Regions from separate parts of the Paenibacillus sp. Leaf72 genome, predicted to be linked through region 1. Evidence: predicted binding sites of a transcription regulator. Region 1 holds the regulator's gene; the other holds the start of a gene.
The links. The regulator Rex, encoded in region 1, represses fermentation and respiration genes when NADH is low (regulators of the CRP and FNR family bind a similar motif). The targets are predictions, from matches to a motif close to TTGTGAAATATTTCACAA.

Region 1 (7,889 bases):
ACGACTCAGCAGCTACTTTCTCCAGCTCCACTGTATCGGCAAGCGGCTTGTTGGCCGCATGGATATTCAATATTTGATAGCGTGCTTTTTTGTCCGGCAGCTCCACACCAATATGGCGGTCGAATCGTCCGGGCCTCAGCAGTGCGCTGTCGAGCATTTCCTTACGGTTCGTTGCCGCAATAATGAGCAGCCGCGGTGCCGTATCCGCATGAATGCCGTCCATTTCCGTAAGCAGCTGATTAAGCGTTTGATCATATTCCCGATGCTGTCCGCCATCGCGCTTGCCGCCGATAACCTCGATCTCATCGATAAAAATAACGGCGCTTTCCTTGCCCGCTTTCTTCGCTTTCGTCCGCGCTTCTTTGAATAAGTCACGAATCCGGCCTGCCCCGACGCCGACGTACATCTCCACAAATTCACTGCCGGAGGCAGCCAAATAAATCGAATCGGTATATTGCGCGGCTGCCTTCGCCATTAGCGTCTTCCCGGTTCCCGGCGGTCCCGTCAGCAAAATTCCCTTCAACGGCCGAATGCCGAGCTTGCTCAGTTCCTCATGCCGGACTAGAAAATCGAGCGCCTCGATCAACTCCTGCTTGGCACGCTCCTGTCCGCCAATTTGCTCAAAGGAGAATGGCACGCTGTCCGATACCTTCCGCCGCTTCGTACCTGAAGCATGTGCAAGCTTTCCTCTGCCGGTCGCTAAATAAACGACAGCAGCTGCGATAATGACAAGCAGCACAAAAGGCATTAAATTCACATTCACAAATAAAAGAAAGGCAATCAATACCGGAATAAAACCAATTGCCATTTCGATGCCGTATTTACGCATAACTGGACACCTCCAGCTGTGCGGCTACACGCGGAAGCACGATATACTTCGTAGCCGTACCATCTTTCAGCGTAATGTATATATTGGTGTCATCCATATCGGTAACGGCGTGAACACCTGAATGTTCATCCGCCAAAGCTTTCAACGTCTCAGGAATAGTCGAATAGTTTTTGTGCTCCATCGCTTCAGCCACTTTGAATAGAGACGATGACCAAAGCTGATCCAGCTTGGCGTTCGAGCTTGTATTCGCAATATCGAGCTGAATGTCGCGGCCTCCAATGACAGATTTGCTTTGCCCCGCTATCGTTTCATATACATGCTTTAAATCCGCTCCAGCTGAAAGCGTCAGCGGGAAAGTAATACGGTCCGTATCCATAATAGGTGTCTCGGATGAAGCAATGCCTTCTATTGAATCAACCGCCTTGGCAAGCGGAGCTGCGAATGCAACCTGATGATAAATAAGCCAGCCTCCAAATAAAACGAGGGCGGACGCAGCAGCTGTTAGCAAAATCGGCATAATCTTGAGTTTGAACATCGTAAAAATCCCCCTCTCAAAATGACGGTGATATACCAAACGCATATCCACTCCGATACACGAAAGTATATCACATCGCCTGTTGAATAAGGGGGTGTAATAATAGCCAGCAATTCCAACTGTTACAGCTAAGGCATCCATTACAGCTAGGACGCCTTGTCACCTACTAAACTATATTTCTTCAAAAATGCGCCATCGCGGAACGAATAATACGCATAATAATATTTCGTTATCGCTTCATCACGGCTATAAAAAATTTCCCATACCGGCTCGCCGTTCAGCAAACCCGGCTGTGTTCTTTTAATATCCGCATCCGGCTCGCTGCCCAGTAAAGCAGTATCCGCCTGCTCTTGAGTAATATGCTCGGTCGCTTTCACCGTGAGCACAGGACCTTCCGCTGTCGTTAGAAATACATAAACGTCTTGTTCATCAGCCGTATTCCCTTTTACAACCCAGGAAATGCCATCCCACACCTGCTTCGTCATCCCGGTGACTTCCGTCAACTGCGCGGCTTCAATAGCATGCGCTTTAATAGGGGCTTCCTCTGCCCATAAATCCTTATGCACAGTTCGGTAATAAACAATCGTAACGGTCAGCAATGCGATAACAAAAATAACTGAAATAAAGACAGCCCGTTTTACCGTCCAAAACGGCTTTCTCGTTCTCGCCCGCATTATGCCTTCAACAGCCTCTCGAAGCTCGCCTGAGCATCGTGACGAATTTTCTCCTCATCAAGCAGCGTGCATTCGCCATCCCGTACAACTTGGCGGCCGTCCACCCATACATGCTTAACGTCGCGGCCAGAGCCGGCATATACCAAATGGGACACAATATCCGTCTGTGGATAATAATGCGGCTGTTCAATATCGATCGCGATGAAGTCAGCCTTCATGCCAACGCGCAGGCGGCCAATGGAATCCTCCTGCCAAATGGAGCGAGCGCCGTATACCGTTCCCATACGCAAAGCTTCAATGGCTGGCACAACCGTAGGATCGCCAGAAACACCTTTATGCAGCAAAGCCGCAAGATTGATTTCCTTGAATAGATCAAGATTGTTGTTGCTCGCCGCGCTGTCCGTGCCTAATGATACAGTTACACCTGCGCGAAGCAAAGCAGGCACGCGGGCAATGCCGCTTGCCAGCTTGAGGTTGCTGACCGGGTTATGCGATACGGCTACTTTGCGTTCAGCCAGCAGCGCAATTTCCTCGTCATTCAAATGCACCGCATGAGCAACGAGCGCCGGACGCGAGAAGAAGCCTAAATTGTCGAGATGCTGAACGGGACGAACGCCATAATCGCGAACGTTCTGCTCTACTTCGGCAATCGATTCTGACATATGCGTATGCAGTGGCAAATCATAATCATGAGCGGCCTGAACAAATTTCTCAATATAATCTGGCGGGCATGTATAAGGCGCATGCGGCGAAATCATCGTCGTAATCCGGCCATCGGCCTTGCCGTTCCAATCGCGTGCGAAAGCAATCGCTTCCGCCAGCTTAGCTTGCTGTACATCCTCCGGGCAAAGGCCGATGACGCCGCGCGTCAGACAGCCGCGAATGCCGGACTGTTCAACAACTTCGGCCAGCTGGTCCATGCGGTCATACATATCCACGAAAGCTGTCGTACCGGATTTAAGCATTTCCACCACGGCAAGCGCGCTGCCCGCACGGGTATCAAGGTCGATGTATTTGCCTTCCATCGGCCACATTTTTTGCTCCAGCCATACTTGCAGGTTTTGATCATCGGAATAGCCGCGCAGCAAAGTCATAGCCGCATGTCCATGCGTGTTTACTAGACCCGGCATAAAAGCAAGCTTGCTGCCATCCAGCTTTTGCACATCGGCTTGCAGCCCAGTTGGAGCTTCTGCTCCGATATATGTAATGCGATCATCGGTTACAACCATATGCCCTTGCAGCACATGCTCGCCATCCTCCATCGTTACAAAACGTCCATTTTCAATCCAAATTTGGCTCATTTTCGTCATCCCTTTCCCTCTCCAAGTAATAGGCCAGACTTAGCAGCTCTTTCGTAAAGTCAGCATGATGTATGCGAATTTCCTCAGGTACCTTCAATATCGCTGGGGCAAAATTAAGCAAGCCTTCAATGCCGGCGTCAATAAATTGATTAGCGACGTTTTGCGCTTCAAATCCGGGAACGGTTATAATGCCGATCCGGATATTGTTTTCCTCCACCGTTTGTTTCAGCATATCCATCGGCATAACGGTCAAATTATTAATTTGCGAGCCGATTTTAGATGGATGCACATCAAACACCGCGATGATTTTCATATTGTCTTTGGAGTATTTATTATAATTGCAAAGCGCATGGCCTAAATTACCCGCACCGACAAGCGCGACATTTATCGTCTGATCAAGCTTGAGAATTTGGCGAATTTTTTCAATTAAATACGTCACATCATAGCCGATGCCTTTACGGCCAAAATCGCCGAAATACGCCAAGTCCTTACGGATTTGCGCCGGATTCAAATCCAGCTTGACGCCAAGCTCCTGGGACGAAACGGTCTGCACCTCCCGGTTGTTCAGCTCGTTTAGCACTTGCAGGTAAATGGGGAGGCGTCTTACGACGGCCTCCGATATTTTCGTCTGCTTCACCCGTTCTCCTCCTCCCTCTCGGCACCAAGCCATTCTTTCATTCTCGGTACAATTTGCTCTATATGCATATGCTCAATTTTCGGGCCAGGCAAGGAATACAGAAAATGCTTGCCATAATACGTTTCAATCACTCGCGTATCATAAATAATGACAATGCCTTTATCCTTCGCCGTTCGCACGAGCCTGCCGAATCCCTGCTTGAAGCGAATAACCGCTTGCGGAATTGACAGCTTCATAAATGGATTTTGCTTTTGGCGCTGCAGCAATTCCGACTTCGCTTCCAACAGCGGATGATTGGGCGGTTGGAACGGCAATCGGACGATGGCAAGGCAAGTCAAGGCTTCGCCTGGAATATCTACGCCTTCCCAAAAGCTGCTTGTACCAAGCAGTACGGACTCTGGCTGCTGCAAAAAACGCCGCGTCAGCTTCGTACGATTGCCGCTGTCGATGCCTTGGCCCAGCACTTGAATGCTGGTGGCCGCGAGCGCCGCTTTAAGCGGGTCATATACCTGCTTGAGCATTCGGTAAGAGGTGAACAGCACCAGCATTCTGCCATTGGTCTGCTGCACTGCATCTGCCAAAGAAGAGACGAGCATTGAAATAAATGCGGGCTCGCCCGCCGAGCCTTTAAGAACAGGGAAATTGCGCGGAATAATGACGAGCGCCTGCTCCCGGTAATTAAACGGCGATGCCAGCTGTACGGTGCGCAGTCTGCCCGCCTCTTCAAAGCCGCTAAGTCCAAGCTGCTCTTCGGCGAACTGGAATGACTTTTGCACCGAAAGGGTGGCTGACGTTAAAATAATGCTGTCCTTCACATCAAATAAATACTGCTGAAGCTGGCTGCTCACATCAATCGGCACCGCATAAAGATGCAGCGAGCGATGCTTGTAGGTCATGTTGGCTTCCAGCCAGAATACGTCAGTCGTCTGATCGACTTTCATAAAGCTGCGCAGATCATCCTTAACTCTCGTCAAATCGCGCAAAACGCCATTCAGATCCGTTACAAGCGCCTGTACGGCCAGCTCATCGATGCGGTCTTTAATTTCCTCAGACATTTTCTCAGCTGTCTTCAGCACGCGAATGAGCTCCGTATGAATATTGGTCTCTTCGGCGAGCACTTCGGACCAGCCTTCAGGCAGACTGTCGCCTCGCAGGCGATAAACGGATTGATTGTTTTCACCCGTCGCGTCAGGAGAAGCTTGCACGAAGCTGTACAGCATTTCAAAGAGCCTCTCCCAATGCTCCTTCACTTCCGTGAAGGTCGGGATAATGGTGTCAATCGTCTCAAGCCAGCCTTGAACCCGCTCATCGCTTTCCTGCTGAAGATGAATGCGCAACGATGGCAGCAAGCCGGAACGACTATCCTTGAACATCCGCGTAATCGCATTCGTTATCGAATAATAGCCCAGCTGCATGCCCAAATGCTTGCTTGCTACTTCCTCCACATGATGTGCTTCATCGACAATCAAATGGCTGTAAGTCGGCAGCAGCCGATGATCCGCTTGAATGTCTGTAAACAGCATGGAGTGATTCGTAATGCACACATCGGCAATATTAGCTTCATGCTTCGCACGATGGTAATAGCAGCGTTTGAACCAAGGACAAGCCCGGTTCAGACAGGAATCTGCATCACTGGCAACGGTCGACCAGAAATCAGTCCCCTTGTTGCTGAAATTCAGCTCTTCCTGATCGCCTGTTTCCGTCTCGCCCAGCCAAACGACCATTTGTGAGGCAGTAATTGCATCATCAACGGGGGACATCATATCCCTCGTATTTATTTTACTTTCAAATTTGCGCAGGCACAAATAATTCCCTCTGCCCTTGAAAATAGAAGCTCGGAACTCTATCGGCAAAATCTGTTTTAGCAGCGGCACATCGCGATGCCTTAGCTGCTCTTGCAAATTAATGGTATGCGTGCTGACGACTATCTTCTCATCTTGACGGATACCATAATAGAGCGCTGGAATCAGATAGCCGAGAGACTTTCCTGTACCTGTTCCCGCTTCAATGAGCAAATGGCGTTTGCTATCCAGCGAATCAAACACTTCATGGAACATCGTCGTCTGCGCTTCGCGTTCTTCATAATTCGGGAATTGCTCAATAAAACGCTGCTTGATTTCATCCAAATATTGCTCGAATGACATATCCTGCAAAGGCGAGGCTCCCTCTTCGCTTCGCGCGGGCTTTTCCTCTGTCCATTCTCTGGCTTTCAACGCAAACTGGTTGAAAAAATCATAATCCGGAACACCCATAACGATGTTCTGTTCCACCTGCTTAAGCGTCAGCGTAATAAACCAGCTTAAATCGCTGCCATTGTCTACAAGCGAAGATAACCGCTGCAAAGTCAGCAGCGGCAAGCTCCGTAGCTTTTGAACTGATTTGGCAAATATAACGGCGGTCGCCATCGCATCGCTATCAGCGCGATGATGATGATCATGCGTAATGCCGAACTGCTCAGACACAGCACCAAGCTGGTAAGACGTAATCGATGGAAAAAGAATGCGCAGCAGCTCAATCGTATCGAGCCTGCGCCCTGCAAACGTGTGGTAGCCGCTGCGATCAAGCGCTTGGTTCAGAAAACCAGCGTCAAAATTGACATTATGCGCGACAAGCACCGCATCATCAAGCAGCGGAATCATATCCATCAGCACATCAGACAGCTCAGGAGCATCCGCCACCATTGCCTCGTCAATGCCCGTTAGCTGCGTAATAAACGGTGGTATCGCAATCGTTGGCTTTACAAACGAATTATACGTATGAATAACTTCAAGATCATCATCAAGGAGGACCAGCCCCACCTGCAAAATATCATCGGAGGCGCTGTGTCCGGTCGTTTCCAAATCAAGCACTGCATATTTCATAAAATAAATCCGATCCTCTCACAAGCAGCATAGCTCCGTGCTGCCGAACAATAATGACAACTGCTGCGGACGTTCCCGGCAGCTCTGCAAATTATTCAGCGGATCCTTAAAGCTTGGGTCCAGCTCATAGGCTTTAAGGAAAAATTGCTCTGCCTGCTCCAAGTTTAAATGAACCGCTTGAATGCACCCAAGGGCATTATAGCTTAAAGCGAGCCATTTCGGATAGTCCGTAAGTCCAATTAGCAGTTGAAAATGACGCTGCGCCTCACTCCAATTTTGCAGGTGCATATTCGTCATAGCCAAAAACAGCCTTGCTAAATTGCATTCCGGCAGGTGGTTTACAGCAAGCTGGAACTGCTTTGCAGCATGGGAAAACATAAATAATTGATAATAGCCTTGTCCTTTGGATATGAGCTCCGCTTGCTCCACAGTCATGCCAGAAATAGGCTGCTGTGAGACGTTTGGCTTTTCTGCTTGCTGCGGCGGCAATGGCTGCACAGCCGCTGGCGCTTGTCCTACATACTCCGCTGCTGCTGTAAGCAGTGAAGCATTTGAAGGCTCGGCCTCTTCCTCTGTGAAAACGGCAAATTTTTCTTCAAAATCAATCCATTGCTCAATTAAAGAATCGCTGATTTGCTTCAAAGCGTAAAGCTGCTCGTCATAATATTGCTTCTGTTCCTCCGCCGCCAGAGGGTAGGAATCAATAATGTTGTCGAGCATTTCGTTCATCGTCGCAAACATATGCTGGAACATCATGCATCCCGCCTTCACCAAAGAATTGAGGAGTGATAACCTCATTCTTTGTTAAGCGGGTGCTTTTCATACTTGGAACCAGCCTTTACATAACGGAGGAACTGACTTGCGCCTGCTTACAAAATCGTCGCATGAATTTCTTCCGTCATTTGCGACACCGGACGGTTCGCCTCATCCAAAATAACGACGCGCGGCTTGTAATTTCTAGCCTCTTCCTCCGTCATCGATGCATAAGAAATAATAATGACCGTATCTCCTGGCTGTACGAGTCGGGCAGCTGCGCCATTGAGGCAAATAAC
Region 2 (7,889 bases), on a different contig from region 1:
ATGTTTTTCGGCAGATATATGTCGATGATCGCGCTGCTAGCTGTAGCCGGATCACTCAGCCGCAAGCAGTGGGTGCCGGAGACGATAGGCACGTTCCGAACGGACAATTCGCTATTTGCGGTTATGCTAATGGGCGTCGTTATTTTGATCGGCGCGCTCACGTTTCTGCCCGTCATTGTCACAGGGCCAATTGCCGAGTTTTTAACGATCCGTTAAAGGGAAATGAGGGGTAAGCGTTATGAATGACCAACGTGCTAAAAAACTGTTCACCGGACCGCTCGTGACCGAGGCGCTAAAGATGAGCCTCCTCAAGCTGAATCCGGTCCATATGATGAAAAATCCGGTCATGTTCGTTGTCGAGATTGGAACGCTGATCGTTCTGCTCATGACCCTATTTCCAGGGTACTTCGACTCGCAGGATCGCATCGGCTTCAACTTGACTGTTTTTATTATTTTGCTCTTTACGGTACTGTTCGCGAACTTTGCCGAAGCTTTAGCCGAAGGCCGCGGGAAAGCACAGGCTGGCTCGCTGAAAAAAACGAAGCAGGAAATTATGGCGAATAAGCTGCTGGGCGACAGCATTCAAATCGTCCCTTCTACGGAGCTGCGCAAAGGGGATATCGTTATCGTCTCGCAAGGGGAAATGATTCCCGGCGACGGCGAGGTCATTGAAGGCCTCGCTTCCGTCGATGAATCGGCTATTACCGGCGAATCGGCACCCGTCATCAAGGAGGCGGGCGGCGACTTCAACTCCGTGACGGGCGGAACGCGGGTCATCAGCGACCGCATCAAAATGCGAATCACGAGCGAGCCCGGTGAAACGTTCATCGACCGGATGATCGCGCTCGTCGAAGGCGCGAAGCGGCAGAAAACACCGAATGAAATTGCCCTGAACACGCTGCTGATAAGCCTGACGATTATTTTCCTCATCGTCGTCGTCACGCTTGGCCCGATTGTCGCTTATGTGGACGTCAATTTGGAAATTCCCGTGCTCATCGCGCTGCTCGTCTGCCTCATTCCGACGACAATCGGCGGCCTGCTGTCCGCCATCGGCATCGCCGGCATGGACCGGGTCACCCAGTTCAATGTGCTGGCCATGTCCGGGAAGGCGGTCGAAGCAGCTGGCGACATTAATACGATGATTTTGGATAAAACCGGGACGATCACCTTCGGCAATCGGATGGCTAGCGAAATCAATCCGGTGGGCACTGCTGGGGCAGATGAGGCAGCGGCATGGGCCGCTATTTCCTCCCTGCAGGATGAAACGCCGGAAGGCCGCTCAGTGCTGGAATGGATGAAAAAGCATGATAAAACCTACGATGCCGCGCTTGGCGAAGGCGGTCAATTCGTTCCCTTTCAGGCCGAGACGCGGATGAGCGGCATCGATTTGGCCGATGGACGGCTCGTGCGCAAAGGAGCCGTTGAAGCGATTCGCAGCTGGGTGCTCGCCCAAGGAGGAGACATACCCGCTGATTTGGCTCAGGAGACGGAGCGGATTGCCAAGGAAGGCGGCACGCCGCTCGCTATCGCCGTCGATCAGCACATATTCGGCTTGATTTATTTGAAGGATACGGTCAAGCCGGGCATGAAGGAACGGTTCGACCAGCTGCGAGCGATGGGCATCAAAACGATTATGTGTACGGGCGATAATCCGTTTACGGCGGCAACTATCGCCAGAGAAGCGGGCGTCGACGATTTTATTGCCGAAAGCAAGCCGGAGGATAAAATCGCCGTCATCCGGCGCGAGCAGGCGGAAGGCAAGCTCGTCGCCATGACGGGGGACGGGACGAATGACGCGCCCGCACTCGCGCAGGCCGATGTCGGCCTGGCGATGAACAGCGGCACGACGGCGGCGAAGGAAGCTGCCAATATGGTGGATTTGGACTCCGATCCTTCCAAAATTATAGAGGTCGTTTCGATCGGCAAGCAGCTGCTTATGACGCGCGGCGCGCTCACGACCTTCAGCATTGCCAATGACGTAGCCAAATATTTCGCCATCATTCCCGCGATGTTTATGCTGGCGATTCCGCAAATGCAGGCGCTGAATGTGATGCAGCTTGGCTCGCCGCTGTCGGCGATTTTGTCCGCGCTCATCTTTAATGCGATCATTATTCCGCTGCTCATTCCGCTAGCGATGAAAGGCGTCGCCTATCGTCCGCTCAGCGCCGCCCGCCTGCTCAGCCGCAATTTGCTCATTTACGGGCTCGGCGGCATGATCGCGCCGTTCATCGGCATTAAGCTCATCGACATGATGGTTCATATTTGGATTTAACGCCGTCCAGATCGGCTGCGGCCTATTAATGAAACGAACCTTTAATTAGAAAGAAGGGAATTGTGCTATGCATGCTATTTTAAAAGGAAAACGTCCATCGTCACCTATGCCATCCGCTTCGTCTTCATCAGTGCCGCCCTCCCCATCTTCCGTAATCGGGATGTCGCTGCGCGCCAGCCTGCTGTTTCTGCTCCTTTGCGGTATCGTGTATCCGCTTGTGAGCACAGGCGCCGCGCAGCTGCTGTTCCCGGCCCAGGCCAATGGCAGCCTGCTCAAGGACAGCGCAGGCAACGTCGTTGGTTCGTCGCTGATCGGTCAGCCTTTCACCGATCAGCGCTATTTTCAGGGGCGGGTGTCGAGCATTGACTATAAGGCGGAAGCTTCCGGCTCTAACAACTATGCCCCTTCGAACCCGGAGCTGCTGGCTCGCATGAAAGCATCTATCGCCCAGTGGCAGCAGGATAATCCCGAGGTGCCGATTGCTCAGCTGCCGCTTGCATTAATAACGAACTCCGGCTCCGGGCTTGACCCGGATATTACGCCGCAGTCGGCTATCGTACAAATTGCAAGAATTAGCAAGCTGACAGGACTGCCGAAGGCAGAGCTTGAAGAACTTGTACACGCGCATACGAAAGGACGCGAGCTCGGCCTCTTCGGTGACAAGCGCGTCAATGTGCTGGAGCTGAATCTGGCTTTATCCACTCGAATCGCCAAATAAAAAAGAAGGCGGGAGCAGAATGCCACCGTATCAACGCAAGACGCCGGAGGAGATATTGGCTTCTATCTCCCGGCTGCATAAGGGACGCCTGAAAATCATCATTGGCTCGGTCGCAGGCTCCGGCAAAACGTATCATCTGCTGCAGGAAGGCCAGCTGCTGAAGCAGCAGGGCATTGATGTCGTCATTTGCGCCTTAACGCCAGCTCCAAGTACAAATAGGAATCAAGCAGCGCTTGAGTCTGAGCTGGAGCATGTCCCGAGCATTAAGTGGCAGCGCGATGGCAAGGAGCAGCAGGATTTGCCGCTGGAGGCGCTGCTCGCCCGCAACCCGGAGGTCGTGCTCGTCGATGGCCTCGCCCATCGCAACCGTACGTGCGCCCGCTTCCAGATGCGGCTGGAGGATATTCAATATTTGCTGGAGCATGGCATCAGCATCATTACGACGATTAATGTCTACGAGCTGGAGGGCGAGGACGGGGTTATTTTCAAAATGACGGGCATTCGTGCGGAGGAGACGGTTCCGGCGGACACGCTGGAATGGGCCGATGAGGTTCGCCTCATTGATGTCTCTCCTGAGACGATGCTGAGCCGGATGGAAGAGGGACTGCTCGGCAGCTCCCTCCATCCGGCTATGCGGCTGCCCGGCAATCTGGCTGTTCTGCGTGAAGTCGCTCTCTGCCTCATGGCAGAGGGTGTTCACGAAACGCTGGAAAAGCACCGCGAAGCGTTGGGCTTAAGCGGCCCATCAGGAGCAGCCGAGCGGATTGTGGTGTCGGCGCAATATCACTTCAACGGCTCCCTATATGTGCGCCGGGGCCAGCAAATTGCCAAGCGGCTGCATGGCGAGCTTGCCGTTGTCACCTTTCTGCTGCCGGGCCGCAGCTTATCGAAGGAGCAGCAAACGATCAAACGCTCGATGCAAAAGCTGGTGGCGAAGGTCGGCGGCGCGTTCGAGGAGCTCCCTCTGGCGCATGCGCGCAAGCTGCCTGCCGCACTTGTGGCATATGCAACGCGGCAGCATGCGACGCGCATTGTGATGGGCCATTCCAAGAAGAAAGCATGGCAGGAGCGTCTGCAAGGCTCTATCGTCAACCGCGTGCTCCGTAAAATACGGAACATCGACGTGTTTGTGATGACGGATCGGGCGGAGCATGAGGGAGAGCGGATTTTGCCCGTTAAAACCCGCTGGGGCGGGCAGGAGGCGCTTTTTCATCGTCTGGACTCCCGCGAGATGGAGGAACAGGCCCAGCGCATGCGACGCGGCACGTTCAAAATTTATATCGGAGCCGCTCCTGGCGTCGGGAAAACGTACAAAATGCTCCAGGAGGGTAACATTCTTAAGCGTAAAGGCGTAGATGTCGTCATTGGCTGGCTGGAAACGCATGGACGCAAGGAAACGGCCGAGCAGGTCGGCGACTTGGCGATTTTGCCCCGGGCAGTTATTCCCTATGGGGCAGCGCGGCTTGAGGAAATGGATACAACGGCTGTTATCGCGCGCCGCCCCGAGGTTGTGCTGATCGATGAGCTTGCCCATACGAATGTGCCCGGCAGCCTGCTCAAGAAAAGGTACGAAGATATTTTGCTGCTGCTGGAAAACGGGATTTCCGTTATTTCCACCGTGAACGTGCAGCATGTGGAAAGCTTGAATGACGCGGTGGAGCAATTGACCGGTGTGCGGGTGAGAGAAACGGTGCCGGACGCGATTTTACAAATGGCAAGTGAAATCGAGCTCATTGACGTTACGCCCCAAATGCTGGCGCAGCGCATGCGCGACGGCAAAATTTACAAGCAGGAAAAGGTGGAGCAGGCGCTGGGCTCTTTTTTCAAAATCGGCAATTTGATTGCCTTGCGAGAGCTGGCGCTGCGCGAAATTGCGGATGATGTCGATGAACGGCTGGAGTCGTGGGAACGCGGCCCTTCGCTTCGGGGACCTTGGCGCAAGCGCGAGGTGATTTTTGTATGCATCGATTTGGGTGATCAGGCGGAAAGGCTGATTCGCCGCGGCTTTCGCATCGCTCACCGCTTGAAGGCAGAATGGCATGTCCATTATGTGCACAGCCGTAAAATTCAGCAAACCGAGGTGCAGCAAAAGCGGCTTCATGCGCTGCGGCAGCTGTGCGAGCGGCTTGGCGGCCAGCTGGCGGTAAGTGCGGCAGATAGACGCCAGGAAATTAGCGGAATTTTGCTGAAACAGATGGCTGACCTGCAAGCGACCCAGCTCATTATTGGACAATCGCGCCGGCCGCCGTGGCAAATGCTCGTCCGCAAAACGATTGTGCAGGATTTGCTACGCTCCGCCAGACATTTGGATATGCTCATTGTCGCCAAATGGGAAACAGAGCCCATGCCGCCTAATCTCGGCACAGGCCCTGTTGATGATTTATAAACAGGCTTACTTACGGGGGACGGCTATCCTTCCAAACGCTAGGCTCTGCGGCTCAGGCTCAGGTTCAAGCTAAGGCTTAAGCTAAAGCTTAAGCGGCATTGCCGCGTCTTTTTTTGGAAGGATTGCCTAATAAGCCGTGTTTCCGGATTGACTGGTTTTGCCGGATGCAAAACCTTTGAACAGCGTCGGCACGCCAGAATAGCGCGTGTTTGTTATTTTGCCCGTTGTGGAGCTGCTGTCTGTACGCAAAATGGAATCCTTCACCTTGGAAATATCGCTATTTGAAACATTCATGGATACCGAATAAGAGGTGCCGCCATTTTGACGAACGAGCTTGCCGATGTCATTGGCCTTGAAATTTTTAATATTGATCGTGCCGGATGCATTCATTTGGAACACCTTGTCATAGGCTTTATATGCGCCGCCGCCTGTAATATTAACGGTACCGGAAGATTTTAGAGTCAAAGCGTCCTCGCCTACATCCTGCCATGTCACATTCTCAATATTGCAGCTGCCATAGCAGTGAACGCCGTCGGCAGCAGGAGCGCCGATAATGACATTTTTCAGCGTTGCGCCTGCCTCCAGACGGAATACCGGCTTCTGGTTCTCAGCCTGGCTGCCATCCCCTAACGTACTCGGGTTCGCGACAAAAACTTTGCCTTTGCCGTCATAGGTCGTATTTTTAGGAACAATAATGGTAGCGTTTACAACTTCTGCCGCTGATACAGGGGCAGGCTGCACACCAGCAATTGCAATAATAAGGGCCAAAGATAATAGAGCACCAATCCATTTTTTCATCGAATAAACTCTCCTTTATTCCATTTAATTTGGTTGTGGTGAAGCCTCATTCTTTAATGCCGCTATATTTATGCAAATAGATGTGCACCTCCGTTTGCATCTACAAGAAGACTACCTAATTTTTGCCATTACAGGAATAATCATTAGCTCAGTAGTTGTCCACTCCGCCGGGAATCCCTTATTTCTGTAACAATTTTCGCCTTTACCTGTGAGGAATGTCACAATCGACTGTGTCCCTCCTGTGTTATTCTAACCTCAGTAAGCAGCAAGAGGAGTGAATGCTCATGGAAACTGAACCGCTACGCAAGGTCGAGCAACTCGCACACAAGAAGCATATGATTTTTCAGCAAAGCCGCATCCGGTATATTTCCAGGTCCATGCTCGCCAGCATGTTCATTGGCTTTGGCGTTATAGTCGCCTTTAAGACGGGTAACTTTTTTTACGCCGAGCATTCTCCACTCGCTTATCCGATGGCCGCGCTAACGTTCGGAGCTGCGATTATTCTCATCGCATACGGCGGCGGCGACTTGTTTACCGGCAATACGTTTTATTATTCGTTTACCGCGCTCCGGCGCAAGCTCAAATGGACCGACGCCATCAAAATGTGGCTGACCAGCTACGCTGGCAACCTGCTTGGCGCAGCCGTGTTCGCCCTGCTCATTATGACAACCGGACTGTTCGACAGCGAGAAGGTCAATACGTTCCTGCTCAGTGTCGTCGAAGCGAAAATGCATACGTCGTCGATGGAGCTTTTTTTCCGGGCGATTTTATGTAACTGGCTAGTCTGTCTCGCCTTTTTTATCCCGATGGGCATGAAGCATGACGGGGCAAAAATGTTTTCCATGATGCTGTTCGTCTTCTGCTTCTTTATTTCGGGCTACGAGCATAGCATTGCCAACATGTGCACCTTTGCTATTGCACTAGTCGTCGACCATCCAGACACGATTACTTACGGCGGCGTCATTCACAATCTTGTGCCTGTCACACTGGGCAATCTGATTGGCGGCGGCGTATTAATGGGATATATGTATTATTTCGTGAACAAGCCTTATTTCGACAAAGAGGATCACGCGCAAGAGCAAGAACAGAAGGCATTGCAGAAGTAATTCAGGAGTAATGGCAAAAGCAAAACTAGAAGCAACTACACCATTAGACGGGGAGAGATCGGATATGAAAAAATCAAGAATTGTTGTCATTGGCGCTGGGGCTGTAGGCTCAACAACCGCTTATACACTGCTGCTTCGCAATCGCATGGATGAGCTGGTGCTTATCGATGCCAATGAGAAGAAAGCGATCGGCGATGCGCTCGACATGAACCACGGCATGCCGTTCCTTGGCGGCACGAAGGTATGGGCAGGCACTTACGAGGACTGCAAAGGCGCGGACATCATTATTATTACGGCCGGTGTGGCCCAGCGTCCAGGCGAAGAGCGCATTCAGCTGCTGAAGCGCAACGTAGCGATTTTTGACCAAATTATTGATGAGGTCTTGAAATATAATGACGATGGCATTCTGCTGATCGCCTCGAACCCAGTGGACGTCATGAGCTACTTCTCCTTGCGAAAATCGCGCTGGCCCGTTAACCGCGTCATCGGTTCAGGCACGCTGCTCGACAGCGCACGCTTCCGCTATCTGATTGGCGAAGAGCTGAACATTGATCCGCGCAGCGTCCACGCCCCAATTATCGGGGAGCATGGCGATTCCGAGCTGCCGGT

Region 2: ASF12_RS16255 (formate/nitrite transporter family protein) is a predicted target of Rex. The motif match lies at 6,381-6,398, and genes of this name have one in related genera.

Annotation. Positions count from the first base shown of each region.
Region 1 is NZ_LMLV01000001.1:305,287-313,175, forward strand. Features, by position in the region: gene ASF12_RS01265 (AAA family ATPase) at 1-829, opposite strand, end outside; gene ASF12_RS01270 (hypothetical protein) at 822-1,364, opposite strand; gene ASF12_RS01275 (hypothetical protein) at 1,511-2,038, opposite strand; gene ASF12_RS01280 (amidohydrolase) at 2,038-3,339, opposite strand; gene ASF12_RS01285 (redox-sensing transcriptional repressor Rex) at 3,320-3,976, opposite strand; gene dinG (ATP-dependent DNA helicase DinG) at 3,973-6,837, opposite strand; gene ASF12_RS01295 (hypothetical protein) at 6,856-7,593, opposite strand; gene panD (aspartate 1-decarboxylase) at 7,707-7,889, opposite strand, start outside.
Region 2 is NZ_LMLV01000012.1:346,234-354,122, reverse strand. Features, by position in the region: gene kdpA (potassium-transporting ATPase subunit KdpA) at 1-216, shown strand, start outside; gene kdpB (potassium-transporting ATPase subunit KdpB) at 239-2,272, shown strand; gene kdpC (potassium-transporting ATPase subunit KdpC) at 2,379-2,990, shown strand; gene ASF12_RS16265 (histidine kinase) at 3,010-5,376, shown strand; gene ASF12_RS16260 (pectate lyase) at 5,503-6,174, opposite strand; gene ASF12_RS16255 (formate/nitrite transporter family protein) at 6,459-7,280, shown strand; gene ASF12_RS16250 (L-lactate dehydrogenase) at 7,345-7,889, shown strand, end outside.